DNA from 3 places in the Chryseobacterium sp. Marseille-Q3244 genome. Region 2 is predicted to be linked to each of the others. Evidence: riboswitches for the same ligand, from Rfam matches in the RefSeq annotation. Region 2 holds a riboswitch; each other region holds the start of a gene.
The links. Region 2 has a riboswitch for cobalamin ahead of NBX25_RS11520 (TonB-dependent receptor plug domain-containing protein). Riboswitches for the same ligand answer to the same signal wherever they lie in the genome.

Region 1 (11,643 bases), on a different contig from region 2:
GCAGCGTGGGGAATGGAAAATATGTATTTATATCCGGGCAAAGTGGTGGTGAAGACTTACATCACAACCTTTCTGAAGATTTCAGACAACAAGTTCAATTCGCTTTGAAAAACCTGGAAACAGTGCTTAAAGAATATCATTTGAAGCCTGATGATGTCCTTAAAATCACAGTATTGATTGTGGATCACGATCAGGAGAAGCTCAAAATATGGACGGAAGAAATGCATAAAGTATGGAAAAACAATAAGTTTCCTGCCAGTACCTTAATTCCTGTTCCAAAATTAGCGCTGGATGGTATGATGATAGAAGTCGATGCAATAGCTTTTATGCCTTTATAAATAACAATCTCATAAAACGATTTAAAGCCTGTAAGTTGTTTGAATTTAAAACCATGTAATCACTTCTTTCATTGAGAAAACGACAATCCCTGCCCTCCTTAGTTTGGAGAGCAGGGATTGATTTATTAATTTATCTCATATGTTTTATACTTTAAAAGTGTAATTCAAAGCGAAATACAACATAAAAATACAGATCAACGTATAAATCCCATTAACGATCATCAATACAGCTCCCAGTATCGTTTTTCTTGATGCAATGGCTAATATCAACGCTAAAATTACAACTCCGAAAATTAAAAGCATAACAGCATTTCCCCAATCATGAGTAAATAATACCTCATCATACTTCATGAATATTATGAGTAAAAGAATATGAGCTATGGTAGCAAAGAGGCTTAATTTAGATGTAGACATGTGTATATTTTATGGACAAAGAAATTTTCCTTCTTCATTATAAGAATATCAAATATAATACATTCTTCCGTAACTGTATTTTTAAAGAATATTACTTTCTTTACAGCAAACAAGCGTAATGATGGAAGAGATCATCAAAACAGTCAATACATAATGTGTCATTTTTATTCTAATATCATTTATATTCATTTTTAAACACCCTGAAGATCAATACATCAAATGATGAAGTTGTCCCTTAAAAGAAACTGCTCATAAAAAATTGAGCACTGAAAAAGTGCCCAATTGAAAATGTAATATATAGAGATCGTTATTAGTTCTGTTTTTTTAAACTCTATTTAGTTTCTTTCTGAAAAGAATCAGTAACGAGCCGAAGAAGGTAAGATAAGCAATATTGAATATCGCTCCCCCAACCCATCCTGAGTAAGGCAGCGGTAAAAGACCCTTGATTGGAATGATAAATAAGGTCAAAACAAACGGTGTTAATAAAGCCATCCATCTTGGCAGCAAGGTTTTATTCAAAAGAATACATACGGCAAATGAGATCCATCCAATGGCCAGTACTCCGATAGCAGCTCCCCAAGCAATATTAAGCATCTTCATAAATCCACGTCCTGTTTCTAAAAGATAGGCATGAGCAACCGGATCGGTATGATAGACCGCTTTATAAATTTCTCCTACATAAAAGAATCCGGCATGACCTAAAGGAGACAAGACAGCTCCCGTTAATAAAATCCAGTATACCGCCACTGAATACCATGTTTTAGTATCTTTAAAAAACTGAAAAACCAACCAGGTTGCAGGAAGTAACAATGGTCCTGTGAGCGCTCCGATTAAAGCTCCAAACATCAATCGCGGAGTCGATCCCTCTAACATTAGGGTTGCAAATTCTACATCCACCTGGTTGGCATAAGTCTTTGAAAACAATGGATAGTCAGCAGGATTCGGGTCAAATCCGGCAACAAAAACATCTCCAATGATCCAGCATATAGAAACGATGATAGCCGCTGCAAAAGACCAGTTTATTTTACTTGAATAATTCATATTTCGTTCTTTATTTTAATAATTTTTGATTCTAAAAAATCGGGGATTATAATATATTTTCAATTTTCAAATCAGAATTGATGAATTCAACAGTTTGTAACCCTTTTCCCTGTACAAGCTCTAAACCCTCCTGATTGATGAGCAATTGATTTAATACCTGAGTATTCAGAAGATCTGTTCCTACCTTAATACTTCTCACTCCTACAATTCCATTGGGATGACTAACTTCTTTAGGCCTGGGATCAGGAAGATAGGCGGACATTAAAAAAGGAAAATCAATATCATCCGGCATTAGAAGTTCCCATGTAAGCTTATTTCCATATACATCTTTTCTTTTAGCTTTATGAAACCTGAACCCGATATTTTCATTTTTGAAAAATTGTTTTTCTGAATTCAGGTTTTCTAATGTAGACTCCAAAGACCATTCACACCAGCCTTCCTTTACGTTTTCCCACTGCCTCATCCGTTCTAAAACGGACTGATAGCCAAAGATTTTCATCATCCATTTTATATAGCCAGGAAGTCCGGAATTATGGTAAATTTCTATAAAGCCCCCTTTTTCAAACCAGATCAAAGCATTATAAGCCTTATCAGGATCTGTTCCATACTCTACAATAAAACCCGCATCCTGAATCTTTTTTACAGCAGTATGTAAGTCCTGTACCCGGTACAATACATGACTTAATTGTACATTATTATTCATTTCTAACCTCATTTTCCTGATGTCTTTCCATTGCAGATTTATCTTCTGCAACTCCCGATTTCCAATAAGAATAAGCATATAATTCTCCCTGTTTCCATTGCTTTTCTTTACGGAGATAGTGACGAATTTCCTTTACTGAAGAAAACTCCGCTGCCACATATCCGGTTCTGGATGATTCCGGTAATATCTGCTGCTTTACAACTTCTGGAAGGCGGCTGCCTTTCTGAGGATATTCATTATGAATCCAAATAAAATTGATGTCTGCCAGTGTCTGCAGCTCCTGTTCATCCACCTTACCATCTACTTCAAGGATACAGGTTCCTTTTGCAGAAGGGGGTAAATCTTCAAGAATAGCAGCAATCACCGGAATTCCTGTTGCATCGGCAACGAGTAAATAATTATCTGCCTTTGCATACAATTCTGTTTTCCCGTTCTTCATTAAAATTCCTAATAAATCTCCTTTTTTTGCATTAATCGCCCATGCTGAAGCCGGTCCTTCATCTCCATGAGCCACAAAATCAATCCAAATCTCATTTCGGACAAGATCAATGCCCCGATGCGTATACGTTCTGATAACGGGACGGGTCTCCTCAGGCTGAGGTTTCCATTCCGTTTTTTCATAATCAAATTCTGGGAAATAAATTCGATCAACTCCTTGAGGCGGAATAAGAATTTTATTATTCACTCCAATTGTCGTGTTGACAATCAATGGGACGCTTTCCCCTGTAAGAAAGATCCGGATATAATGAGGGGTAATGTATTTTTTCCCGGTCACGGTGAATTCCCCTTGTATAGTCTCCATTTTTTTCATGATATCTTCTTTTCTGTTATTTCCTATTTGATTTCAATTGATAAAACAAAACACATTATTAAGAATCATTCTAAATAATTATTATCTTTGTGCAAAACTAATAAGTAAAACGGAAGGATGAGGTATGCAAAAGGGAGTAAAAAGTCCGCAAAAAGGAAAATTTTAATCAAAACAAATAAGGATGGCATTAAGAGTCTACGATGATAAAATTGGAGGAACATTGGTGGAAAGAAAATATCCCAATGCCTATTTTATAAACGATGGTGATATCAGAGAGTATGTTACTCATTTGAAACCTCCTTATGGAGAAGGGTTTTATCATGAAATCTGCTTTGAAAATGTTCATATCGGTTTTGGAAATGTTTCTCTCAAAAACAAGGTATTATTATACTTTGAAGCTGACTTTGACAGTGTTGAGATGCACTTTTCGCTGAAAGGCAGAAGCGCTGCTCTTTCAGATAATTTTGGTTATAAAATATGTTTTGAGAGCTACCAGCATAACATTATTTATGCTCATCAGATGTCCGGTCAGATGGAATTTGACGGTCATGAAATGCAGATCCTGGAAATCAATTTAGCCCCTGCTTTTTTTACAAAATTTCTTCCCGAAGACTCAGACGTATTCAATACATTCAGAAATGCCATTGAAAAACAGCATTCATGCCTTATCAATCCGCATCATAACCGCATCAGTTTGGAAATGTATCAGATTCTGAATGACATCATCCATTGTGAGCGTAAAGGTATTTTCAAAAGAATTTATCTTGAAGCAAAAGTGGCAGAACTTCTCCTTTTACAGCTGGAACAGCTTTTTAAAAGTGAGTCCTCCTCCTCTCTTCTCAAAAAGGATGAAGAGAAAATATATGCAGTGAGAGATTTTATCATTAATAATCTTGACCAAAACTGTTCATTAGTAGATCTCGCTCATCAAGTAGGGACCAATGAATTTACATTAAAAAAAGGTTTTAAGGAACTGTTTGGAACTACCGTTTTCAATTTCTGGAATGATACAAAGATGGAACAGGCAAAAAAAATGCTTCTTGAAGGAGACTTAAACATCAATGAAATCTCTGATATTATCGGATATAAGAACCCAAGACATTTTTCAGCAGCATTTAAAAGAAAGTATAATTTAATTCCTAGTAAACTTAGGAATACCAATGGTATAACTCACTAAATTATTAAATGATTTCAACCGATATTTACCAATGATGACTTTCTCAAAATCTGTAGTTATTTTCTAATTTTCACCCTAGATTATTAGGCTTAATCGGTCTATTTTCAAATATAAAAATTACCCATAAAAACACATTCTTTATTTTATTTCATTTAACATTCAGGTGTATTTGTTAATGATTTGGTAATAAAAAAACACTACAAAAAGACTGATTTTTATCATACCACCAAAAAACAAAGATCCACAAAACAAACATTATCAATTCATTACCCAAAATTAATTATTGTTTACATAAAATATTTTGTCGTTCTTATAAAATGGCTATATTTACCACCAAGGAGTTCTTAACACCTTCTTTATCAACCGAAATTGGTTACACTTAGCTGTGTATTAAAAGGGAATCGTGTGCAAATCACGAACTGTCGCGCAACTGTAAGTAACAACTAAAGGTTTTTATCAAATCAATATCCACTGTATGCCCCGGCCTATGGGAAGGATGATAAAAACTGTTACAAGTCAGGAGACCTGCCCATTTCGTAGTGACGATGCTTTCGCGATCTGAAGCTTATAGTCAGGTATGATACGGTATGGATAATTGTGTGATAAAATTGTTTATCTACTGATCTCATTTTTGAGGTAGATACTGGCAGAACAGCGTGTGCTTATTCTGTAGGTCTATAACTCATCCGTGTCCCCTTTCCATAATTTTTCTTTCTCACAAAACATCGTGAAGTTTATCTAGAACTTTTTATTGGGTTTAATCTATGTAAAAAGTTAAAAAATGTACCAAGCCAATCACCATTATGCATCTATGAATAACAGATCTATGACAGAGATCTTGTTCTATGGAGTTTCGAAAAAAATGCAGTCTCCATACCCATTAATAGCTCATCTGATTTCTTCTCATCATTCTCTTTTTACCTCCCAACAACAGCATAGCAGCTCTTCTTTCTTATCGCACAAATTTCAACTAAACAATAAATATTAAAATGACTAAAAATGAAAACTGGAAGTCCCCCGGTGCTCAGTTCCGGGAGGCCATGCACAAAGAAAGTCCTCTTCAGATTGTAGGAGCCATCAATGCCAATCATGCATTACTGGCCAAACAAGCTGGCTTCAATGCCATTTATCTTTCAGGAGGCGGGGTTGCTGCCGGATCTTTAGGAATTCCGGATCTGGGAATCACCACGCTGGAAGATGTATTAGTAGACATTCAGCGTATTACCAATGTTTGTGATTTGCCTTTATTGGTAGATGTAGATACAGGTTTTGGCCCATCAGCGTTTAATGTTGCCAGAACGGTAAAGTCATTAATCAAAGCAGGAGCTGCTGCTCTGCATATTGAAGATCAGGTAGGAGCAAAACGTTGTGGTCATCGTCCAGGAAAAGAAATTGTAAGCAAAGAAGAAATGGTAGACCGATTGAAGGCTGCTGCTGACGCGCGTACCGACGAAAACTTCGTAATCGGAGCCAGAACAGATGCCTTTGCCAATGAAGGATTGGAAAAAACCTTAGAAAGAGCAGCGGCTTATAAAGAAGCAGGGGCTGATTTTATTTTTGCAGAAGCTGTTCCCGATTTAAGTTTCTATCAAAAATTTGTAGATGCTACAGGAATCCCTGTATTGGCCAATATCACCGAGTTTGGAATGATCAATCTATACACGGTTGATGAATTGAAAAACGCAGGAGTAGGATTGATCCTCTACCCTCTTTCAGCCTTCCGTGCTGCCAATAAAGCCGCATTGAATGTCTATGAACACATTCGTAAAGATGGTACCCAGGCCCATGTATTAGACACGATGCAAACCAGAGAAGAACTCTACCAAAGCATTGGATACCATGACTATGAACAAAAATTAGATAACCTTTTTAAACAAAATATTAGTAATGTCAACGAATAGCGAACCAACATTCAAGCCTAAGAAAAGCGTAGCCCTTTCAGGAGTAGCAGCAGGTAATACCGCGCTTTGCAGCGTAGGAAAAAGTGGAAATGATCTTCATTACAGAGGATATGATATTCTGGATCTGGCAGAGAAAGCAGAATTTGAAGAAGTAGCTTATCTTTTGATCTATGGCCAGCTGCCAACAGGAGCTCAGTTGAAAAATTATAAAGCCAAATTAAAATCCCTTCGAGGACTTCCGCATTCTGTAAGAAATATTTTAAAGAGTATTCCGGCAGCGGCTCATCCAATGGATGTCATGCGTTCTATGGTATCCGCTATTGGAAGTATTCAGCCTGAAAAAGATGATCACAATGTAGCCGGAGCACGAGATATTGCGGATAAATTATTAGCTTCATTCAGTTCCGGACTTTTATACTGGTACCATTACACCCACAATGGTAAGGAAATCAATGTAGAAACAGACGATGATACGATTGGCGGGCATTTCCTTCACCTTTTACATGGTAAAAAAGCTCCGGATTCCTGGGTAAAAGCAATGGAAATATCGCTTAACCTTTATGCGGAACATGAATTTAATGCTTCTACATTCACCGCTCGTGTTATTGCCGGAACTGCGTCAGATTTTTATTCATGTATCACAGGAGCCATCGGTGCGCTAAGAGGGCCAAAACACGGAGGTGCCAACGAAGTGGCCTTCGAAATCCAAAGCCGTTACAACTCACCGGACGAAGCTGAAGCAGATATCCGTCAGCGTATTGCTAACAAAGAGGTGATTATTGGATTTGGACATCCGGTTTACACGATTTCAGACCCTAGAAACGTAGTGATTAAAAAAGTCGCTAAAGAACTTTCAGAAGAAGCCGGAGATATGCTGCTGTATAACATCGCAGAAAGGTTAGAAACCGTGATGTGGGAAGAAAAGAAAATGTTCCCGAATCTGGATTGGTTCTCTGCGGTATCTTATCATTTAATGGGAGTACCAACCCTTATGTTTACTCCACTGTTCGTTATTTCCAGAGTAACAGGATGGAGCGCTCACATTATTGAACAGAGACAGGATGGAAAAATCATTCGTCCAAGTGCCAATTATACAGGCCCGGAAAATAAAGAATACGTTTCTCTACAAGACAGAAAATAAACAAATTACCTAATAATAAAACTATAAAACAAAGATGTCATCACACATTTCAAATGAAAGACCACAACCGGATCAGGTATTAGTAGATATTGCAGATTATGTATTAAGCTACGAAATTAAAAACGATTTAGCCTGGAAGACTGCTCATTATTGTCTTCTGGATACGATCGGATGTGGTCTGGAAGCTTTAACCTATCCAGCCTGTACAAAACTTTTAGGCCCAATCGTGAAAGGAACCGTAGTTCCTCATGGTGCAAAGGTTCCGGGAACACAGTTTCAATTAGATCCTGTTCAGGCAGCATTTAATATCGGAGCTATTATCCGTTGGTTAGATTTTAATGATACATGGCTGGCTGCTGAATGGGGACATCCGTCAGATAACCTGGGTGGAATTTTAGCAACAGCAGACTGGTTATCAAGGACCAATATTGCGGAAGGAAAAGCGCCTTTAAAAATGAAGCAGGTATTGGAAGCGATGATCATGGCTCACGAGATTCAGGGCGTAATGGCACTGGAAAATTCTTTCAATAAAGTAGGTCTTGATCACGTATTATTGGTAAAACTGGCTTCTACAGCTGTTGTTGGAAAACTGATCGGTTTAACGCGTGATGAGATCATCAATGCAGTATCATTAGCGTTTGTAGACGGACAATCTTTAAGAACATACCGTCATGCTCCCAATACAGGTTCCCGTAAATCATGGGCTGCGGGTGATGCCACATCAAGAGCAGTACGTTTAGCATTAATCGCGAAAACAGGAGAAATGGGTTATCCATCTGTATTAACAGCTAAAACTTGGGGATTCTATGATGTTTCTTTCAAAGGAAATGAATTTAAATTCCAGAGAGAGTATGGTTCTTATGTCATGGAGAATGTATTATTCAAAATTTCATTCCCGGCTGAATTCCATTCTCAAACTGCTGTAGAAGCTGCAATGACACTGCATTCTACCTTGAAAAAGCTTGGAAAAACAACAGACGATATTAAAAAGGTTACGATCCGCACCCATGAAGCTGCCATTCGTATCATCGATAAAAAAGGGCCTTTGAACAACCCGGCAGACCGTGACCACTGTATCCAATACATGGTAGCGGTACCATTGATCCATGGAAGATTAACGGCTGCAGATTATGAAGATAATATTGCTTCAGATCCAAGAATTGATATTCTGCGTGATAAAATTGAATGCGTGGAAGACGTTCAGTTTACAGCAGATTATCATGATCCTGAAAAACGTTCTATTGCCAATGCGATGACCATAGAACTTAATGACGGAACTGTTTTGGATGAAATTGTGGTAGAATATCCTATCGGGCACAAGCGAAGAAGAGAGGAAGGAATTCCTGAACTTATCAAGAAATACAAAGTCAACTTAGCGCGTATTTTCCCTGAAAAACAGCAAAAAGTAGTCCTTGAAAACTCATTGGAATACGAAACATTGATCAATCTTAATGTCAATGAATTCGTTGACCTACTGGTAATATAACCCAATTAAAAGTTGAAAGTAAGCAACACCACTTACTTTCAACTTTCCTTCTCAACTTTTCAACTTATAAAACATGTCACAAAAAGTAAAAATATTAATCAATGGAGTGTTTACTGAGAGTAAAACTCAAGAACATCTTCCGGTAGAAAACCCTGCTTCCCAAGAAATTCTTGCTGAGGTGCCTTTAACATTAGTATCAGAAGTCGATCAAGCCATTGAAGCTGCTACAGAAGCTTTCAAAATCTGGAAAGAGGTTGCCACTCCGGAAAGGGCGAGGTTATTTTTAAAATACCAACACCTTTTAAAAGAACATCAAAAAGAAATCGCCGAAATCCTTTCCAAAGAAAACGGGAAAACCTTTGCAGATGCAATGGGAGATGTATGGCGCGGTATTGAAGTTGTGGAACATGCCTGCAATATTCCAACCCTGATGATGGGAGAAACGGTAGAAAATGTAGCCCGTGGCGTAGATACCTACAGTTATATTCAACCTCTTGGAGTTTGTGCAGGAATTACTCCTTTCAACTTCCCTGCGATGATTCCTTTATGGATGTTCCCAATGGCGATTGCCTGTGGAAATACCTTTATCTTAAAACCTTCTGAGCAAACGCCAATGACTTCCATGAAAATGGCAGAGCTATTCTTGGAAGCCGGCTTTCCAAAAGGAGTTTTAAATATTGTTCATGGCTCCAAAGATCAGGTGAATCATATCCTGAATCATCCTGAGATCAAAGCCATTTCATTTGTAGGTTCTGTTCCAGTAGCTGAACATGTTTACCGTACAGGAACAGATAATCTGAAAAGAGTTCAGGCTTTTGGCGGTGCAAAAAACCACATGGTCGTTATGCCTGATGCCAATAAAGGGCAGGTCATCAACAATCTGGTAGGTGCATCGTGTGGTGCAGCCGGGCAGCGTTGTATGGCTATCAGTGTTGCAGTTCTGGTAGGTGAAGCTCAAAATTGGGTAGAGGAGATCAAAACCGCTTTAAGCACGATCAAACCTGGAGTATGGTCTGATGAATCTGCTGCTTTTGGCCCATTAATCAATCAACAGTCTAAAGAAAAGGTACTGAGACTTATCAAGAGTGCTTATGACCAGGGCGCTGAAGTATTATTAGATGGAAGCAACTGTATCGTAGAAGGATATGAAAACGGATATTTTGTAGGTCCTACTCTGTTCAATAATGTATCTGTAGAAATGGATATTTACAAAGAGGAAATCTTTGGCCCTGCTTTACTTTTATTAAAAGCAGACACGCTGGATGAGGCTATTCAGATCATCAACAACAACCCTTATGGAAACGGAACTTCGATCTTTACCAATTCAGGAGCTGCTGCCAGAAAATTCCAGCACGAAATTGAAGTGGGACAAATTGGAGTCAACCTTCCGATTCCTGTTCCATTGCCATTTTTCTCATTTACAGGATGGAGAAAATCGTTCTTTGGCGACCTGCATTCTTACGGAAAACAAGGAGTAAAGTTCTATACAGAAACCAAAACCATTACTGCACGCTGGTTTGAAGAGGATGTTCCGGGAGGAAGTCTTAATATGACGATCAGTTTAAAATAGTACATGATGAAAGTGGGCAACTGAAAATAAGAGGCAAGTCCCCATTCACGATCTGAGCACTTTCAATTCAAATTTTAAACCCTAAAAATTATGGAATTTAACCTAAGTGATGAACAACTGGCATTTCAGGATGCCGCAAGAAAGTTTGCTGAAAAAGAGCTCACGCCTTATGCTTCAGAATGGGATGCCCAAAAGATATTTCCAAGAGATGCCATAACCAAAGCCGGTGAATTGGGATTTTGTGGAGTATATACCAGTGAAGACGCAGGCGGTTTGGGACTATCACGGCTTGATGCTGCTATTATCTTTGAAGAATTAGCCGCAGCCTGTCCTTCCACCACCGCTTATATCACCATTCATAATATGGTTTCGTGGATGATTGACGAGTTTGGGAATGATGAAATCAGAAAAGAATTCTGTTCAAAACTGGCATCAGGAGCACTATTGGGTTCTTATTGCCTTACCGAACCAGGATCAGGATCTGATGCGGCAGGTCTGAAAACTACAGCTGTTAAAAAGGATAATAAATATCTCATTAATGGTACTAAAGCCTTTATTTCAGGAGCTGGCGAAAGCGATGTGCTCATTGTGATGGCTCGTACAGAGAACTCCGGTGCAAAAGGCATCAGTGCCTTTGTAGTACCTGCGAACAACCCGGGAATCAGCTTTGGAGAAAAGGAGAAAAAACTAGGTTGGAATACCCAGCCTACCCGTTTTGTATTTCTCGATCATGTAGAAGTAGATGAGAAATATCTTTTAGGTACCTTAGGGGAAGGCTTTAAAATTGCCCTGAAAGGATTGGACGGTGGCCGAATCAATATCGGAACCTGCTCTGTAGGAGCGGCTCAGGGAGCGATTAACCAGGCACAAAAGTACATGCATGAAAGACAGCAGTTTGGAAAATCACTGGCACAATTCCAGTCATTGCAGTTTAAAATTGCAGATATGGCGACAGAATTAGTAGCTGCCCGACAAATGGTACAGCTGGCAGCTTTTAAGCTCGATTCTAAAGATCCGAATGCGACTACTTACTGTGCAATGGCCAAAAGACTGGCTACCGA
Region 2 (11,643 bases):
CGTAGATCCTTAGACTTATGCAAGTAAAATAATTTGTGTATTGGTGGCGATTAAATAGACAGGATTCAATTTTATTGCAGATATAACCCGCATAATCTTTAAAAACTCTTTGGAAAGATTCATTAATGACATTCATCATAAATGAGAGGTAAAACAGTTTTGAAGTAGTATATTTGTAACTACAGAACAGAAGAATTGAGATTATTCATTTCCATATTTATCATTTTTACGGTTGCAGTACGTCCTGTTCTGCCTCTGATAAACTATGCCGTGAATTATGATTATATTGTGAAAAACCTTTGTGAAAACAGAGGAATCCCTCAGTCTACCTGTAAAGGAAAGTGTTATGTGGAGAAAGAACTGGCAAAAACAGAAAAGCAGTCCAATACTTCACAAACGGTAAAGATTGCAGGATTGGATGTTTTTATCTCTAATGAAATCCTTTCTTTCCCGAATAAAAAAGATCCTGAACCGTTAGGTAAAGCTCCGGCTTCAGATTACTTTGATTCCTATTCTACAGACTATTTTTCAAGGATATTCCACCCTCCTTTAGTTTAATATTTATATTGAACTAGTATTTTAGTTTAAAGCTAAAATGGTTGTAAACAATTCATTATAGATTTACCTTAAAGGCCTTTTTAATTGGTTTTTATGCGATTTCAACGAATCGTATGGTTGTTTTAATGTATTGTTTAGTTCCGTAATTTTACTCAATAGTATTAATTTTAATTAATCATTAAAATGAAATTTCCAATTATTTTGACGGCTTTGCTGTCAATAGTCCTGTTGTCGTGTACAAAAGAACCTCAGGTCAAACATAAAATGAATATGAGCACTTCAGGGGAAAATATAAAAAATGTCCATGTAGTGAATGAAGAAGATCCTATTTGTCACATGAAAACGGCAGGCTCTTTAAAAGATACTGCAGTATATAAAGCTAAGGTATATGGTTTTTGTAGTTCGTATTGTAAAGATGAATTCAAAAAAAATCCTGAAAGCTATGCCAAAAAATAATAAGACTAAGGTTATTATTCCGATTGCCATTTTTGCTTTACTTTTCTTAGGGATAGGAGTGGGAATGAGTTACTTTAAAAAGAATCTTTATACGGTGATGAAGGTTCCTGATTTTGAACTGACAGATCAGAATGGTAAAAAAATAACCAATAAAGATATGCTGGGAAAGGTGTATCTGGTAGAGTTTTTCTTCAGTAAATGTCCTACGATATGCCCGGTGATGAATACGAATATGAAGGCCGTTCAAAACCAGATCAATAATCCTGATTTCGGTATTATTTCTATCAGTATAGATCCGGAAAATGATACTCCTGAAGCTTTGAAAGAACATGCTCAAAGGATTGGGGCTACATCTCCTAACTGGCATTTTCTGACTGGTGACAGAACATATATCGGTAAATTAGCAGATCAGTTCAATATCTATGTCGGAGACAAAGAAGATGATGCAGAAAGTCTTAATCATAGTGGAATGATTGCCCTGGTAGATGAAAAAGGGAACATTCGTTGCAGGTATAATAAAGAAAATATGCCGATTCTTTATTATTCAGGATTGAATTATGAGGATCCGGAAGGGAAAAATCCGAAGCTAAATGGAAAATATCATCCGGATAGAGAAATCCTGATTGAGGATATTAAGAAGTTATTAAATTAGAGGGAAGAAAGGTAGCTGGAAGTATTGATCGTTAAGCAATTCTTTAATTGTTTTTTAAATTTCAAGTACTTCTATCTTCCGGCCTCAAGCTTCCATTCTAAAAGTAAAATATTGTTTAACCATATAACAAAACATTATGAAGATTATGAAAATTGCTGCTTTAGGAGCTGTATTAGCAGCTCAGTTTACACTGGCTCAGTTTAAGCAAACTCCTTTACCGTATGCTTATAATGCATTAGAAGGATCAATAGATGCGCAGACAATGGAAATTCATTATTCAAAGCATGGTGCTGCATATGCTGCCAACTTGAATAAAGCCATTGCCGGAACTCCACAGGAAAAAGAATCTTTACTTAAAATTCTTTCTGAAACTTCCAAGTTAAGTCCTGCGGTAAGAAATAATGCGGGAGGACATTATAACCACGAGCTTTTCTGGACTATCCTTACTCCGGAGAAAAATACTCAACCTTCTGCAAAATTAGCAAAGGCTATTAACGAAACTTTCGGAAGTCTGGATGCTTTCAAAGAAAAGATGAGTAAAGCTGGTGCAGACCGTTTTGGATCAGGATGGGCATGGCTTGCCGTGGATAAAAACGGAAAACTTTTTGTTTCCTCTACCCCTAATCAGGACAATCCATTGATGGATATTGTAGAAGAAAAAGGAACTCCTATTCTGGGAATAGATGTATGGGAACACGCTTATTACCTGAAATATCAGAACAAGAGAGCAGATTATCTTTCTGCAATCTGGAATGTGCTGAACTGGAAAGAAGTCAGCAAAAGATATGATGAAGCTTTAAGCAAAAAATAATTAATGAAAATAATTTACAGCATACTCTTTATTGGCTATATGGTGTTCAGACCTCTGATCCCTTTGGTTGAGTATGCTGTAAATTATAATTATATTGTCAACACGCTTTGTGTCAATAAAAGCAAACCGGAAGTTCACTGTAACGGAAAATGCTACTTAAGCAAAGAGCTGGCAAAAACCACTGCTGATACGGAATCTACTCCTTTCAACAAAGCAAAGAATTCAGGACAGAAAATTCTTGATATGTACACGCTGCCTGAGATTGTAGAAGTTGCTATCACCGGAAAAATTATTGTTTCCAATTTCAATTTTCTCTACGAAACAGATTATTCTTTTCTGTTTCTGAAACACATTTTCAAACCACCTGTTTTTTAGGATTCAACTATTCACTTATAGAAATTAACCACAGAAGTTACCAAAGTTTATTTAGCAGATTGTAAATAGGCTTGGAATCTTATGCTTATACAGTTCATAAAACTTGAAAATATTTGATTTTCATAAAGCCTAAGTGTATTTCTCAACAATTCATTTATACCTCTTAAATAACTTAAGTGTTATATAATCTTTGTGTCTTTTGTGGTAAAAGAGGATGTTTTAACATTCAAAGTATTTCTATTGTATTATCAACTAAAAAAATCAACAATGAAAATGTATCAACTTTTTGTAATGAGTGCACTGTTGATGGTTGTTTCCTGCACCCTCGACAAAACAGATTACGAAAATGAAACCAATACAGCTGTTCCGGAACTCTATGAATTTAAAGAAGCAACAGCTGTAAATAAAGATAATTATAAAATAAGTATTGAAACTTTAAACGGAACATTTTATAAAGGATATAATGAAATCAGAGTAAAGGTCATCAATACTCAGACGAATGAAAATATCAATGCTTCGGAAGTTACTTTTTTACCCATCATGACGAAAGGTGATGGAAGCAAAACTTCATGTCCCTATCAATACATGCTGAACTATAAGCCAGATGGTGAGTACTATTTGGGGTATTCCGTATTTATGGATAAAAGCAATGCCCTGGCAAATTGGAAGCTTTATTTGAGTTTCACGGTCAACCAGAAGACATATGCCATCAATAAAGATATCGCGGTGAATGAACAGGGGAATAAGAACCTTAATATGACTTCTTTTACGGGAAATGACGGTGAACAATATTGTATTGCACTTATTGCACCTCAAAAACCGAAAGTTGCAGAAAACAGCTTGATAGCAGGAATCTATAAATACAATAAGCCTGCTGTATCTACAGGGAATTTTCCCGATCCTATACAGTTTTCCTATTCGGAAGTGAAGGACTATACTCTGCAATTGGATCCAAGAATGCCGGAACCTTCCATGGGAAATCATTCATCTCCCAATAATCGGGATTTAATACAAGGGAATGACGGATTGTATCACGGTATTGTCAATTATACCATGACAGGAAACTGGACCTTAAATTTTATCATGCTGAACCAAAATGGCAAAATCATCAAAGGAACTAAGGTTTCTACTGATTTTACACCGGGTGTTCCGGGCGTTAAAAGTGAACTTTTTATTGATACTTTATTCTAATTTCATGAAGCAGTTTGGAATTATATTAATCTTTTTGGGAGTTATTATCAATGCCCAAAACAGAAAAGTACGAAAAGATAGTATTGCTCATTTAGCTGAGGTAAAAGTAAAAAGCAATAAAAAGAAGATTGAAACGGATATAAAAATGGCCGTTTCAGTAGATGAATTTCTAGCATCTTCTGACAAAATAAGCTTTATAAAACGCGGAGCATATGCTTGGGAGCCCTTACTCAATAATATGAGTACGGAAAGATCTGTGATTACTCTTGATGGGATGCGCATTTTTGGGGCATGCACCGATAAAATGGATCCGGTTACTTCCTATCTGGAAAGCAATACGCTTTCAGCGATAGATATAAAATCAGGTCAGGAAGGGAGTTCTCATGGGGCAACAGTCGCCGGAAGTATTGACCTGAAAAGAAAAAGTACACCTTTTGGTCTTGAAAAGAAGTGGAGTGGGGCTTATCAGACAGGCTTTGAGTTCAACAATAAACAGGTTTTCAATCTTGGAAATATATCTTATTCCGGGAAAAAGCTTGTAGTGGATGGAAATATCTCCTTTCGGAAAGCAGGTAATTATTATGACGGGAATGATGCTGAAGTGAATCACTCTCAATATAATAAGTTCAATACCGGAATTGGAATCGCTTACAAGACAAGTCCCTTATCTTCAGTGAGAGTGGATGCCATTTTCGATATGGCAAAAAATGTTGGATTCCCTGCATTAACAATGGATTTATGGCTTTCCAGGGCGATGATTACATCAGCTTCCTATAAGCAATTGTTTAAAGAAGGGTTGATTAAATCCTGGGATACAAAAATCTATTTCAATACCATAGAGCATTATATGGATGATACAAAACGTCCTGAAAATCTTGTTCACATGGATATGCCGGGATGGAGTACTACGTATGGATTGGTTTCTTCGGTAAATCTTAAAAAAGAACGGTATACCTCAGACATAGAGCTTAATGCATACAATAATGTATCCATTGCAGAAATGCGCATGTATCCGCAGGATCGTAAGAACAGAACAATGTTTGCCTATAGCTGGCCTTGGGTTACCACCCGTTTTGCCAGTTTCTCGATGAATAATAAATGGGATATATCTGATAAAAGCCTTTTGAGTTTCGGCGGATCCTTAGGACTGAACTATAATGAGTCCAAATATGCAGAATTCAACTGGATTTTTCATCCGGGAGCATCTCAACAAAAAACAAGAGTTCTTCCTAGCTTACATGCAGCGTATCAATTTACAGAGAATCACTTTAGCTTTTCTGTAGGTACAGGCTATGGGCATAGAGCACCTTCCGTTTCAGAAGGATATGGTTATTATATCTACAACAGCTTTGATCGCTATGATTACATTGGAAATCCTGATCTGAAAAATGAAATTTCTTATGAAACCAATGCCAGTGCAGGTTTTAAAAATGAAAAATTGAGTATTGAAGCTAAGGTAAATTACTTCTATATTCAGAATTACATCATTGGGAAAATTTTAAGTCTGGGAAGCCCTATGAATTATCAATCGGTAGGAGTGAAGGCCTATACTTCCCTGGATCATGCAACACTTTTTAATGTGTCTCTGAATACAAGCTATAGCATTATCCCTGATCTACATTGGAAAGGAACACTGACGTATGCAAGAGGAAGAGATGATAAAGGAAAAAACTTACCTTTCATCCGCCCTTTGAGCTATCTGACCTCTTTACATTATACCCATCGTAATTTTGGAATTCAGACTTCTGTACATGGAGATTGTATCCAGCTTAATTACAGCCCGGAATATGGAGAAGATCAAACACCAGCTTACGCTGTCTGGAATTTTTCCATGGATTATACTTTCAAAATTAAAAAACTTAAAACGGTTTTTCAGGTAGGAGCCGAAAACCTGCTGAACAAATATTACAGCACCTATGCAGATTGGGGAAATATCCCAAGAATGGGGCGTAACATCTTCACATCTTTAAAATTCAATTTTTAAGGATCATAAAAACTTTAATTAAAACAACAACTTAAAATTTTTAAAATGCAAAGCTTAAAACAATATCTACTATTATCAGCTTTTTCATTAGGAGTCATTTCATGTCAGAATAGTGATGATAACCCTGTTGCCAATAATGTAACACTTGAATTCAATAATACCTTTAAAAACAGAACCATTGTTCTTGGTGATGCTACTTCCGTAACAGCTACTACCAATACTTCAGCAGAAGGACAGGTTCATCATTTTTCAGAATTGAAGTATGTGATAAGCAATATTCGTCTGGTAAAAGCAGATGGCAATGAAATTCCTTATAAAGTTAACGATCTGGATCAGGGAGCTACGGTAATTGACCAGTCAAAACCGGAAACCCTTCGTTATTTACTGAGTAATATACCCGCGGGAGAATATAAAAGGATCAAATTCGGATTAGGAGTAAAAAGAGAATTGAATGTACTGGATCAGGTGAAATTTCCAAAGTTCTATGCAACAGCAGGAGCCAATGATACCCAAATGATGTGGGAATGGGGAGCAGGGTATCGGTTCACCAAAATTGAAGGCTTTTATGGAACAGATAATAAACAGATGTCCATTCATACCGGAAGCACTATAAAAGGATCAGAAGGCAATTTTACCCAGGGAGTAGATGCTTACAGAGAAGTTACTTTAAATCTTCCCAACAATGCCATTGTGGACAACAAAGCTCCTAAAATTACTATTCAAGCTGATTTTGATAAGCTGTTGACAGGAAAAATTAATACGATTCTATTAGTTACAGGAACAGGATCAGATGGTAATGCAACCCCGAATATTCATACCGCTAATCAAATGATAAAATTTGTTGATAACCTGGGAGGAAACGGTTCGAGTGATATTTCTGGAATGTTTTCAGTGAGTGGTGTTGAAAACTAGGCTGTTCTCTGTAGTAATGAAAAAATCATTATGCATTTTAGCCATTATCATTCTGTTAATCTCTTGTAATAATGATTATTATGAGCCTATTGCTTATGATAATCCACAAATTCCATTCAATATTCCACCTGGATTCCCAGAACTAAATGGTTCGACCAATTCTAATAAGCCTACTCAATATGGAGTAGAGCTGGGTGAAAAATTATTTCATGAGAAAAGGTTCAGTGCAGATAATACAATTTCCTGTTCGAGTTGTCATATTCAGGGGAATGCCTTTGCAGACAATAATGCCCAGGGAGTAGGGATTAAGAATAGAGTAGGACTACGAAATGTTCCTGCCATTCAGAATATGCTGTTTATGAAATTTTACAATTGGGATGGTAATATTCTTGAATTGGAAAAGCAACCGCTGGTTCCTATTATAACCCATGAAGAGATGGGGTCTTCTATTCTGGAAGTGATAGGAAAGATAAAAGATGATCTGGCATATAAAGATTTATTCCGAAAAACATTTGGCGACGAAACTATTACTGCAGAAAGAATTTATAAAAGTATAGCACAGTATGAATATACCTTGATTTCTGCCAATAGTAAGTATGATAAGGTAAAACGGAAAGAAGATAATTTTACAGAAAATGAAGCGCAAGGGTACCAAACTTTTCAGGAGAAATGTGCAAGTTGCCATAGTACAGAGCTTTTTACCGATCAGAGCTTTAGAAATATCGGGTTTCCTGTAAATCCGGATACCAATGAAGCTGGACGTGGAAGAGTGACCGGTATTCCGACAGATTATATGAGTTTCCGGGTTCCTTCTTTACGAAATGTAGAGTATACTGCGCCTTATGGAAGTTTTGGACAGTTCCCGACTTTGAGAGCAGTGCTTGATTATTTTGATAAAGGAGTTTTGGGTGCTGATAATCTTGATCCTGCCTTTAAAAATAATGGAAACAGAATTCCTCTCACAGAACAGGAGAAAATCAATCTTATCTTATTTATGAAAACATTGAGCGATTGTGAATTTGTGAACAATACTCATTAAGTAGAATAGAGAGATTCAACATGGATTAATTGTTTAAATTGAGTATAAATCCCGTTAAAACCTAACGGGATTTTTCATGTTTATGCATTGATAATCATTTTATTCTGCATGCCATCGTATCTGGAGAGAATTTTATATCTTTGGCGGAATTTGGTGAGCCATAATAAGCTCTTAAAAGGGAATCCGGTGAAAATCCGGAACAGACCCGCTGCTGTAAGCTCCACACCAAAGTTTTTGAAAAATAGATCCACTGTTTTTAGGAATGGGAAGGATTTCAAAAACGGAGTAAGTCAGAAGACCTGCCAGAAATAATAAACGTTTGACGCTTTCGTGGAATAAAGCTTAGGACAACAATGATTCTGTGCAGTGACAGCTGTGCTTTGTCGTTGCTTTTCTTATATCCATTAGCGTCATCATGACCCATGAATGAGCTAATGATAGCAAAACTAACTACATTTCAATTCCATAAAATTGTTTTCACGGCATTCGTGTTAACTTCACAATTCCTGTTTTCTCAGACTCATAAAAAAGACAGTATTAAAGGAGAAGCTATAAAGACTGTCAATATTTACAAAAAGAATTTTAAAGAAATCATTCCTGCTCAGGTCTTACAAGGCGAAGAGCTTGAACGGCTCAACAGTCATTCTGTTGCTGATGCACTGAGATATTTTGCCGGAGTTCAGATTAAAGATTATGGCGGAATGGGTGGTTTGAAGACGGTCAATATCCGAAGTATGGGAAGTCAGCATGTAGGTGTTTTCTATGATGGAATCCAATTAGGTAATGCTCAGAACGGATTGGTAGACTTAGGAAGATATTCTTTGGATGATCTTGAAGAAATCTCATTGTACAACGGTCAGAAAAGTGAAATTTTCCAGCCTGCCAAAGATTTCGGGTCATCGGGATCTATTTATTTACAACCCAAAACACCAACATTCACCGGCGGTAAGAAAACCAATCTTCTGATCAGGGCAAAAAGTGCTTCCATTGATTTATTTAATCCTTCATTCCGTTTAGAACAAAAGATTTCCAAAAGAATTTCAGCAAGTTTTAGTGCAGAGTTTCTCCAGAGTGATGGAATTTATAAATATCGTTACGCTAAAAAATTTCCTGATGGACAACAGGCTTACGATACAATTGCTAAAAGACAGGATTCTGATATTCATGCAAAACGTTTTGAAACATCTATCAATGGAACTTTAAATAACGGAAGCTGGAATGTACGCGGGTATGGTTATATTTCAAACAGAGGTATTCCTGCTCCTATTGTTAATGGACGTTTTGGTGCCAGAGGAGCAAGAATGAGTGACGAAAACTACTTTGTACAGGCTAATTTCAGGAAAAAAATATTCCCAAAATTTGAAACGCAACTTAAAGCAAAATTTGCTTATGATTATACTTATTTTGCTGATACAGTCCGTTCCGAATATATCAAATATGCAGAGAATACCTATATACAGAAGGAAGCTTATCTTTCTTCCTCCAATTTATATTCAATCAATTCCAATTGGGATGTTAATCTAAGTGGGGATTTTCAGTATAACACTCTGAATGCAGATCTTCGGAATTTTTCTTACCCTACACGTTATACATCGATGGTTGCATTGGCCACAACCTATCAGTGGAACAGATTCAAATTTATGGGGAGTCTTCTTGGAACTTTTACATTTGAAGAGGTAAGAAAGAATAAAAGACCTGATGACAGGAGCGAATGGACCCCTGCGCTGTTTATAAGCTATCAACCTGTTAAAATTCCGGAGCTTACTTTCAGAGCTTTTTACAAAAAAGTATTCAGACTTCCTACTTTCAATGATTTGTACTATACCCGTCTTGGAAATACGTATTTGAAACCAGAGTTTACCCATCAGTATAATGTAGGTTTTACCTACCAGAAAAAAATTACCAATTCTTTTTTAAAGGCTTTTTATGTTAAAGCAGATGGGTATTATAATAGAGTAGAAGATAAAATTGTTGCAGTTCCCACTCAGGATATGTTCCGTTGGATGATGATGAATCTTGGAGTGGTTGAAATCATAGGAACAGATGTTAATCTACAGGCAGAAATGATGCTTGGAAGCTTGAAACTCCGTCCACAGCTTACTTATACCTATCAGCGTGCAAGGGATATTAGTAATCCAGGAAATGATATTGAACCCAGAGATACTTTTTATGGAAATCAGATCCCTTATACACCATGGCATAGCGGTTCTTTGAGCATGATGGCCGATTATAAAAGCTGGAGTTTCAATTACAGTATGATCTATGTAGGTGAGCGATATGATGGTCAACAGGATAATATTCAGTATAACTATGTTCAACCTTGGTATACTCATGATTTATCTGTTCAGAAAAAAATTAATATGGTGGGGCATCAGTTTAAGGTAGGTCTTGAAATGAATAATATTTTCAATCAATATTATGATGTAGTTCTTAATTATCCAATGCCAGGAAGAAATTTTAAACTCATTTTAAATTTTACTTTATGAGAAAACTAAATTTTTGTGTGCTACTTTTTGTATTGGTTTTTCTTGTTTCCTGCCGTACTGATGATATTATTGTTCGCCAGGAAGTGGTAGAGGGAATATCTCAGCCAGAAAACACAGCTATAAAAGGATTTTATATTTTGAATGAAGGAAATATGGGAAGTAATAAATGTACCCTGGACTTCTTCGATTATACAAAAGGAAACTACTACCGAAATATCTACGCAGAAATTAATCCAAACGTTGTTAAAGAGCTAGGAGATGTGGGAAATGATATTAAGATCTATGGAAGTAAACTTTATATTATTGTAAATGCTTCCAATAAAATAGAGGTTTTAGATGCTAGAACAGCTAAGCGTATCAAGTCAATTCCGTTGCAAAATTGCAGATATCTGACTTTTAAAGGAGATAAGGCCTACGCAAGCAGTTATGCCGGGCCCATAGATATTAATCCCAATGCTCCGAAAGGAAAAGTTGTGGAGATTGATACCACCTCTCTTTCCATACAGCGTCAGGCGACAGTAGGATATCAGCCTGAAGAAATGGAAATTATAGGAAATCAGCTGTTTGTTGCTAATTCAGGAGGGTATATGGATCCAAACTATGATAGAACCGTATCAGTAATAGACCTTACTACATTCGAAGAGATAAAGAAACTAGATGTTGCAATCAACCTCCATCGTCTTAAAAAAGATAATTATGGAGATCTATATGTCAGTTCACGTGGAAATTATTATGAAGTACCATCAAGTTTATATCTATTAGATGCTACTACAGGATTAGTGAAAAAGAATTTTCACATTGCTGTAAGTGAAATGACGATTGTTAATGATAAGCTATATTATTATGGTAACGAATTTAATTATAATACCCATACTTCCCAAAAAACATTTGGAATTATTGATGTGAAAACAGAGCAGATCATTTCCAATAAAATTTTTGATCAGGAATATGTAAACGCAATTAAAACGCCTTACGGTATTACTGTAAACCCTATTACAGAAGATATTTACATTACAGATGCACGAAACTATGTATCAATGGGATTCGTGTATTGCTTTGATAAAAACGGACACTTTAAATGGAAAACTGAAGGTGGAAATATTCCTGCCCATTTTGCTTTTTTATATAAATAATAAAACTGAGTAACATGAATAAACATATTGTAAATTATTTGAAAAA
Region 3 (9,050 bases), on a different contig from region 2:
CAGAAACGAATTTGTTCTTCCGGAAGAATGGGTCTTTCATCCAAAATACTGATGACATCCTTCGCCACAAAGTTATCCGGAGCATCGGATAATCATATACTGTCTGGTAAACTGTATTTGTAAGATTATTCACTTTAAATCCTAGAGTATATTTCTTTAAAATATCCGCAGAAATACCAGCGTTTAAAATAAAATAAGGATCCAGTGCCACAGATTTTTTCTCATCTGCCGTAGTGTAAGTAAGTCCATTTATAAGCCCTTGAGCATAAATTTTAAGGAAATCAAATTTATAATCTATTGAGCCACTAGCTTTGTGTAGAGGAACATACATCATCTGTTTTTGGGTTTCCTTATTAATAGATTTTGAATATGTATATCCTGCATTAACCTTCAGGCCATGTCTGCCAAAATTTTTATTCCAGGTAATCTGCGATTCTAAGCCATAAAATTCAGATTTATATGTATTAAAAGGAGCCCAATAGCTATATGAAGTAGGAAGCCAGCTGATAAAATCCTTAATATCCATATAATACGGGCTGAGAGTAATCTTAAAATCTCTAAAATTAAACTCATGATCCATATCAATATTTAAGGAGGTCTCAGGACGTAAGTTCAGATTTCCTCCCGGCTGCCAATAAAGATCATTAAAAGTTGGATATCTGAAGTTTCTTGAAAAACTGGCACCTATATGATACCATGATACAGGATTCCATTTTCCAGAAAAAGAATACAAAACCGGGGATGAAATGTTTTCAACAAAATCTTTCTTTATTCCTGCTTCAAAACGTAAATCTTTAGAAACAAAATATCTTATCATTCCTCCTAAGGATCCTATATTTCGACTGACACTTCCTATCCCTGTCTCATACCCCTCCGCCTTATTCACCTGAAACTCTCCAATCATATTAATATTGATTTTGGGAGTGATGAAATAATTAAAATCGTTTTTAAAGATATAGTTCTTCCCTTCTGCTCCACTGGATTTAAGTGAATGGATATCTGAAAAATATTTGTAATTATCTTCCGTATAAGCAGCTTTGAAGCTGTTAGTGAGATTCACCTTATTGATATCCCAGGAGATCAAACTTCTCAAAGTATTTGCCTTATACTTCGCCCTGTTACCATTTTCCTCGTAAATTGCATAATGCTGAGAAGCGTCAAATACCTGGCTTTGCCATGAAATAGTCTGAGAATCCGTAATTTTATAAGCAGTTCCTATATTAAAGGTAGTATTGTAATACCTTCCATTGATATTTTTAAATGGGGTTCTCCCTACTACAAATTCCGGCACCTCATAATCATTAGCACTTACACTATAATTTGCAGAAGCTTTAAAACTAAATTTATCATTACTGTAAGAGCCCTTTACAAAGTTATTGTAGGTATCAAAAGATGCTACCTCTGAAAATAAAGATCCGTGAAATCCTTTATTAAACTCCAGGTTATTATTCAGATGAATACTTCCCCCAATAGCTCCTGATCCATAGACAATACTTCCTCCACCTGCTTTTATTCCAATCTGGTCATATCCAAACAATGCAATGTTGTTAATATCTCCCTGTCCTAAAAAATTAGAGTTAATGTTAATACCGTTCCAGACAAAAGCAGTCTGCTGAGCTGATGTTCCCCTAAAAGAAGGTGAAGAAACGGCACCACGCCCATTTTCTTTAATATAAAGGTTAGATTGAAATCTAAGTAATTCTGAAAGATTGCCTGAATTCTTTTGAGCTTCTTCCGGTGTAATTGTTTTCACAGGGTGAAATTGTTTCACCTTGTTCATCTGGCTGTCGAAAATATAAATAGTATCTACAGCTTTCTCCTGTCCGAAAAGAAAACAGCCATAAGATGACAAAAATAGTATTAGAAATCTTTTTATATCCATATCCTTCTACTTTTCCTCCGAAAGCAATATGTTTTTTTGATTAATTTTCTGGCAGGTCTCCTGACTTTCGCTTTCTGTGCCTTCCCGTTTTTATACAGTGGCTGTTTACAGAAACTTTTATTGCGATTTACAGTTGCGGGGACAGTTTGGGAGTTTCACCCAATTCCCTTTTCATTCCAATATACTGGAAACCAAAATTTTTGCAAAGATAGCTTTTTAAATGTATTAGGCAAAAAGTGAATTTTATGAAAGAAAGACGAAAGCAGAATCGATTGAATCCTGATCTAAAAAAGAATTAATAACCTTCCTGTGTATGTAAAATAAAAAAAACATTCCGGAGTGGAATGTTTTTTTTTATATGTTATTAAGATTATTGACCTATAACTTCTGTAATTGGATTTCCAACATTTCCACTTGGGAACTGAATTTTCAGTAATGAAGAAACTGTAGGGGCAATATCCGTCATGTGATAAGCCTTATTGCTTTCACCTTGTTTCACTCCCCAACCCATAAAGATTAACGGAATGTGTGAATCATAAGAGTTCCATACACTATGAGTAGTTCCTGTTTTAGAATATGGCGGAAGCATAGAGTCGTGAGAGATCAATTGAATATCCCCACTTCTTTGTCTGTTGATTCCATTGATAATTCTTTGCTTGATGGGCTCAGGAATGCTTGATTCAGACACTCTGTCTACAGAAACTGCATATAAAACAGTAGGATCTTTTTCCAGTTCTTTAATAGCGAAGTTTCTTACATCATCCAATTCAAGTTTGCTGTCTGCCAATACTTTTCTATCGAAATAAATCTGATAATTATCAATAGCGTTGATCAATTTATCAGCTCCGAATTTATCTTTCAGCTTTTGGTTGAGGTTCTTTTCAGCACCTTCTCCAAAGAATCCCGTAGGAATTTTATGTTCTTTTAAAAAACCTACAGAGTGTGCTCCACCATGGTCAGCAGAAAGGAACACCGTGTACTGTCCTTTTCCAACCTTTGAATCCAAATAATTGAAGAATTGTGCTAAATCCTGATCTAATCTGATATAAACATCTTCCACTTCAATTGAGTTCGGCCCAAATTTATGCCCGGCATAGTCCGTAGAAGCCAAATTGATGGCTAAAAAGTCTGTAATATTATCACCTCCCAGTTTTTCTCCCTCTACAGAGGCTTCTGCTAACTTTAATGTCAACGTATTTCCGAAAGGAGTATAACGAATGTTATCTTTTTTGGTTTGATAATCTTTTGCAAGATCATTGTAAGGGAATGTAGGTGTTTTTGCACTACCTAATAATCCTTCCCAAGGAGAATTGTCTGGTGCACTTTCTGTATATTGATTGATTGGGAGCAGAGTATTCCACCCATTAGCCACCAATTTCTCCGGTAAATTCTGAGAATTGAATGATTTTACCCACTGAGGAAGATCATTCATATACCATGTGCTGGTAATAAAGTTTCCTGTACTGTCATCAAACCAGAAAGCTCCGTTTGGTGTATGACCTGCAGGAAGAATAGAAGCTCTGTCTTTTAAAGAAACTCCGACTACTTTCCCTTGGAAATTTGTTGCCAGCCTCAGTTCATCCGTTACTGTAGTTGACCAAAGGTTTTTAGGTGAATGGCTTCCTGTTTTGGTATTGGTTGTCCCCACTGGCTGAACGCTGTCATCGGCAGTACAATATACACCTTTACCTGTTTCTTTATCTGTCCAGTCATTTCCGGCAATTCCGTGAATCGCAGGTACAGATCCTGTATAAATACAAGTATGTCCTAAAGCGGTAATAGTAGGTACATAAGGAATGTGTACGTTATTTAAAGAATAACCGGTATTCAAAAGTCTTTTGAAACCGTCATTTCCATATTTGTTGTAAAAACGGTATAAATAATCCCAACGCATCTGGTCTACTACAAGACCTACTACTAATTTGGGTCTTTCCAATTGAGAATTTTTGTTCTTCTGTGCATTGATTGTAACTACGGACAAAAAAGTAGCTGCCGCAATTGAAATGTTCCTAAGCATCCAAGTAAAATTTTATTGATCACAAATTTAGGGGTTTTGAATGTTTTAGAACGTGAATTTTTATTTAAATTTGATCTTTATTCAATTATCAACCCGGTTCATCATGATTTTAGGAGTATATTGGTACTTTAAATTCCCTGAAAATTTATATGATTTCAAATTTTTTAAATTTTTCGAGGGATATGGAGGCCATGCAGATAATGCCGCAGAATTGGCTGCAAAAATTCAGGTGGAAAACATCAATGATTTTATCGAAAAACTGGAAAATCTGAGAACCAGGTTTAAAGAAGCATTTTTGTTTCTTAATATCAATGATAATCAGCTTATCATCAGCATTGGAGATCATCAGCTCTTTGATTTTCATTTTCAGTTTGCCCTGGAAGTGGAAGCACTGTTGATTCGTGAAAATGCAGTATTATTAGATGTTAGCATTCCATTTAAAACACAATCTACTAAAGCTTATCATAGTGAAGGAGAAAATTGGGGGCCTAATGAACATCGCTTTCTACAAATTGTAGGTTCAGATTTTAAAAAGAATAATGCGGAAAATCTTTCTATAAGGATTGACTGTAACCTTCCGTTAGCAGATAAAAAATTTTTCATCAATGATCTGGGTTCTATCTGCCGGGAAGAAAATATCAATGTATTTTATTATAAAGATTATGATTTCAGTACTCATTCCAATCTAATGCTCTTCTTTACGAATGGCCGCCAAAGAATAGGTGCTGTTCAATCCATCAATCTTAATTCATTTGGAAATAAAGTAAGACAACTTACTCAAAAATATGCGCTTCATTTTGGGCATCTTGAAGGTTTGAAATATTATCCTCAGCATGGTCCTCACATTGAGCTAATCACAGATGAAGAATATATTATAGATAGAAAATAAAACAAAATTGAATTCCAAAACTACACTAAATCTAATAACATGATTAAGTTTAAATATGTCATTTTGTATGTAGAAAATGTAGAATCAGCAATGAATTTCTACCAAAATACTTTCGATGCAAAAATAAAATTCATTACTCCTGAAAAAGATTATGGAGAACTGATTACTGGAGAAACGACTCTTTCTTTTGCTTCTGTTGATTTGGCCAGCTCCAATATTAAAAAGGGATTCCTCCTTTCCAAAACAGAAGTTAAACCTTTTGGGATTGAATTGGGGTTTGTAACTGACGATGTAGAAACCTTAGTTGAAAAAGCTGTAAAAAACGGCGCCATTCTGTATCAAGATATTGCTGTAAAACCTTGGGGACAAAAGACTGCTTACATTAAAGATCCCAACAATTACCTTGTAGAAATCTGTACTGAAATTCAATAAAACATATTCCGTGGAAATTAAAAAACTACAAAAGCTGACTTCCAATCCTGGTTTAGAATGGGGATATAATGGATATTCAACAGATATCATCTACTCTGTTTCTTCAATAGAATTCAGTGGCACCTTTGAATTGACTCTGAGAGAAAAAAAATTATCCTACACTAAAGTATGGGAAACCAATTCTGATGATATCGAAGAACTCAATACGATCATTGAAAAAGATTCATCTTTCGGAGCTTTTGCAGATGGTGAACTTCAGGGCTGGATCATCTGTGAACACAGAACCTGGAACAATAGTTTCTACATCGAGAACATTCTTGTGAATGAAAAATACAGAAGACAGGGATTGGGAATCCTGCTGATTAAAAGCGCAATCAAAGAGGCCAGAAACCTTAACTGCCGGGTTATTGAACTGGAAACACAGAACACAAACTATCCAGCCATACAATTTTATAGAAGAATGGGGTTTAATATCACCGGAGTAAATACAAGATTGTATAATAACTCCGAAGAAATTGCTCTTTTTATGACGTTGGATATAGAATAGCTTGTGAAATTTTCAGGTTTTGGCTAAAGCCAATGGATGGTTTATGTATTGGAGAGCGGGCTAAAACCCGCTCCTATTCATATTTAAATTTATTTTATTTTCGGCAAAACGATCAAGCTTTCATTTCCGGAAGCGTTTACGGCTTGTATGGCAAAGAAATAATTGTCTTTAGAATAAGGCAACTTGATAACAGTTTCTTTGGTAAATATTTTTTTCTGCCACATAGAAGCATCCGTTTCACGTAACAATACATAATATCCTGCTACCTCTCCCGATTTAGGCTTTTCCCAGGAAAGATCTGTAAAATTGGTAAGTTTATTTACTTCTATTTTTACATTTTCAGGTTTTGAAGGGGATTTTGCAAGATTTGCAAGAACCGAAATATTTACGCTTACATTCTTTTTAAAATACTCAAAATCCATAAATTCCGGTAAATCTCCATACTGCACTCCATTTTCTTTTCTGATATTCTGGTGCTGATGGTCGAAGTTCTCATTGAATTCCGTAAGCCGTACAGCAGAAAATCCCTTTTCAACAAATGGAGTATGATCTCCACCTCTCAAAAAACGGTCGTTCCTGTAAATTAATTTGACCTGAAGATTATCAACATACCGCTCTCCTATTTCTTTAATATATCTTGCCAACTGTCTCTCCAGTCCGAATTTTCTAATCTCCTGAGCTTTTTTATCCAACTCATATTGAGGCAGACCTTCTGAAAAGACTCTCAGCTGATGGGTATTAATCAAATGTGTATCACTGCTGAGATTATTTGAAATCATGTCATTATTCAACAAACCTTCCAACTGCCAACCTTCATTAGCTGCTTTCTCAGCCAGCATTTTAGAACCCAGCAAGCCTTGTTCTTCTCCAGAAAAAGCGACGAATACAATACTTGCCGGAAATTTAGATTTGCTCAATATTCTGGCACTTTCTATAAGTCCTGCTACTCCACTTCCATCATCATTGGCTCCCGGAGCATTGTCTTTGCTATTCATGACATCACTTACCCTTGAATCCAGATGTCCACTCATCATAAACAATCGTTTATCATTAGGGTTGGTTCCATGAATAATGGCAATAACATTTCCTAAATCAGTAGGACGGTCTATTCTTTTTCCATCTGGCTGGATGGTTTGATTCTGCATAAAGACTTCCATTCTTCCAGCTGCGTTTTTTGCATAGTCATTGAATTTTTTCGACACCCATTTTCTCGCAGCTCCTATTCCTCTTTTGGAATCTGTAGTAGAACTCATGGTATGCCTTGTTCCAAAGCTCACCAAAGAATTGATATGACTTTTCAGAGAATCTGTACTTACCTGTGAAACATAATTGAGGATTTCAGTATCCTGCTGAACCGTTTGTTGAGCGTGAAATACAACAGGAATAAAGAACAAAGTGAATATTATTTTTCTCATAACAGAACAGTCTATTAATCTTTTACGGTTTATTTGTTATGAAATAAAATTACAAAAAAGACAACAAACTTTATTAACAAAATCATTAAATTAAAATTTCAGTATTTTCGCAAAAAGATAACCTTATATCAGATGGATACAAAGAAAAACGTTCTGGAGAAAATGTCTGACCGAGAACTTGAGCAATACATAAAACCTGACAGTAAATTTGTACCTCAAGCGATACAGTACGCTTATGAAATTTTACAGTCAAGAGGAAGAACATTTACGAATGAAGAACAGGATCGCATTAACTCTCTTGTTTCTACAGTTGGAAGTAACGAACCCATCATAATACATCCTAATCACACAAAAGCGTCCAATCTTATCTACCTGTCTGGAGCAATAGGAATTGCCGGTTTAATCTGGACATCAGAACAATTAAATTCAGGTTTGGCAATTTTCATTTCTGTCGCGGTAATTGCTTTTGTTTTTGGAACCGGTTATATGATCGGAAAGGGAAACGCAGTAGCAAAATATCTGTTCATCTTTCTTTTTGTGATCGGTATCCTTGGAATACCTGTAATAATAACCCATTTAAGCACTGAGCCGATTCTCGGAATCATCAATATTTTACAACTTATTTTTCAAACATGGGCTGTTGTACTTCTTTTAAAAATTCCTAAAAATAAAAAAGTATAGATATCTCACATGGAAAACCTTCTTACCTATATCCGTTCTCTCACTCCATTTTCAGATGAAAGCTGGACATTACTTCAAGCTGCACTCTCCGAAAAACAATATAAAAAGAATGAACTGATCTTAAAGGAAGGCGAAATATGTCAATCATTATTTTACATTGATAAAGGGTACTGTAAGTCTTATTATGAAATCAATGGCGTAACAAAAAACACTGATTTCTTTTTTGAAAATGAAATTGCAACCAATATCAATAGTTTTGGCAGTGGAAAACCTTCTGAATTCAATATGATGGCTTGTGAAGAATTACATGTTGTTATCTTTAATAAAGAAATACTCTTTAAAATTGCAGCACAATACATTGAAATAGAATCTCTGGGGCGTCATTGTATTCGACAAATTGCTTACAAACAGGAAGAGTTCGCCAACCTCTTCAAACTGTATTCAGCGCAGGAAAGACTTGAATATCTTGAAAAAAAACATCCAGAGATATTACAAAGAGTGCCGTTGTCCCAACTGGCTTCATTTCTGGGAGTAGCCAGAGAAACATTAAGCAGAATCAGGAAACGGAGAATTTCTCAATAACCGGAACTCCTGATCAAAAGAATATAAAAAAATTAACACCAATCCAAAATAAAATGAAAACATTGATCTGGCAAGGAATTGCTTTTCAATCCCTGGAATATTTCAGTCTTAAAGAAAATAATAAAGGCTCAATCGTAGAATCAAGAATTATTGGTTACTATGAAAGTAAAATGTATACTGTAGATTATCAATTAATCATCGATATTAATTGGAATATCCAGAAATTTATCATCAAATCTGAAGTCAACACGGTTAAAAATGAATTAACCGGTAGAAAATTACAGGACGGCTGGGAGATCAACAATGTAATCAATCCCGATTTTAAAGAATTTCCCTTCATTGACATCTCATTAACTCCTTTTACGAATACCTTACCCATCAACAACCTTACATTGGCTGAAAACGATGCCCAGAAAATCCAGGTCATTTATATTGATGTTCCGAATAACCTGGTAAAACCGGTGACTCAGCAATATACCAGAATTGCTACCCATACTTATCATTATGACAATCTTCAAACCGATTTTGAGGCTGACATTTTAGTCGATGATAATGGTTTCGTAGTCAATTATCCTGGATTATTTGAAAAAATTGCTGAATTTTCT

Region 1: it holds a riboswitch for cobalamin, as region 2 does, so the genes downstream of both, prpB (methylisocitrate lyase) here and NBX25_RS11520 (TonB-dependent receptor plug domain-containing protein) in region 2, are expected to answer to the same signal.
Region 3: it holds a riboswitch for cobalamin, as region 2 does, so the genes downstream of both, NBX25_RS24575 (TonB-dependent receptor plug domain-containing protein) here and NBX25_RS11520 (TonB-dependent receptor plug domain-containing protein) in region 2, are expected to answer to the same signal.

Annotation. Positions count from the first base shown of each region.
Region 1 is NZ_CALNWX010000018.1:34,843-46,485, reverse strand. Features, by position in the region: gene NBX25_RS21530 (RidA family protein) at 1-338, shown strand, start outside; gene NBX25_RS21525 (hypothetical protein) at 483-752, opposite strand; gene NBX25_RS21520 (DUF6796 family protein) at 1,077-1,793, opposite strand; gene NBX25_RS21515 (VOC family protein) at 1,840-2,496, opposite strand; gene NBX25_RS21510 (siderophore-interacting protein) at 2,489-3,307, opposite strand; gene NBX25_RS21505 (helix-turn-helix transcriptional regulator) at 3,489-4,484, shown strand; cobalamin riboswitch at 4,838-5,031, shown strand; gene prpB (methylisocitrate lyase) at 5,474-6,385, shown strand; gene prpC (bifunctional 2-methylcitrate synthase/citrate synthase) at 6,372-7,526, shown strand; gene NBX25_RS21490 (bifunctional 2-methylcitrate dehydratase/aconitate hydratase) at 7,561-9,012, shown strand; gene NBX25_RS21485 (CoA-acylating methylmalonate-semialdehyde dehydrogenase) at 9,086-10,582, shown strand; gene NBX25_RS21480 (acyl-CoA dehydrogenase family protein) at 10,673-11,643, shown strand, end outside.
Region 2 is NZ_CALNWX010000005.1:285,836-297,478, reverse strand. Features, by position in the region: gene NBX25_RS11565 (hypothetical protein) at 196-558, shown strand; gene NBX25_RS11560 (YHS domain-containing protein) at 742-1,014, shown strand; gene NBX25_RS11555 (SCO family protein) at 1,001-1,666, shown strand; gene NBX25_RS11550 (superoxide dismutase) at 1,803-2,477, shown strand; gene NBX25_RS11545 (hypothetical protein) at 2,481-2,852, shown strand; gene NBX25_RS11540 (hypothetical protein) at 3,120-4,043, shown strand; gene NBX25_RS11535 (TonB-dependent receptor plug domain-containing protein) at 4,048-6,027, shown strand; gene NBX25_RS11530 (MbnP family protein) at 6,073-6,939, shown strand; gene NBX25_RS11525 (cytochrome-c peroxidase) at 6,956-7,978, shown strand; cobalamin riboswitch at 8,113-8,299, shown strand; gene NBX25_RS11520 (TonB-dependent receptor plug domain-containing protein) at 8,413-10,464, shown strand; gene NBX25_RS11515 (YncE family protein) at 10,461-11,597, shown strand; gene NBX25_RS11510 (cell surface protein) at 11,612-11,643, shown strand, end outside.
Region 3 is NZ_CALNWX010000029.1:1,170-10,219, reverse strand. Features, by position in the region: partial or broken gene NBX25_RS24575 (TonB-dependent receptor plug domain-containing protein) at 1-1,882, opposite strand, end outside; cobalamin riboswitch at 1,916-2,093, opposite strand; gene pafA (alkaline phosphatase PafA) at 2,253-3,899, opposite strand; gene NBX25_RS24565 (hypothetical protein) at 4,003-4,788, shown strand; gene NBX25_RS24560 (VOC family protein) at 4,828-5,220, shown strand; gene NBX25_RS24555 (GNAT family N-acetyltransferase) at 5,231-5,767, shown strand; gene NBX25_RS24550 (M28 family metallopeptidase) at 5,857-7,182, opposite strand; gene NBX25_RS24545 (hypothetical protein) at 7,315-7,863, shown strand; gene NBX25_RS24540 (Crp/Fnr family transcriptional regulator) at 7,873-8,445, shown strand; gene NBX25_RS24535 (putative glycolipid-binding domain-containing protein) at 8,499-9,050, shown strand, end outside; gene NBX25_RS24530 (hypothetical protein) at 9,037-9,050, shown strand, end outside.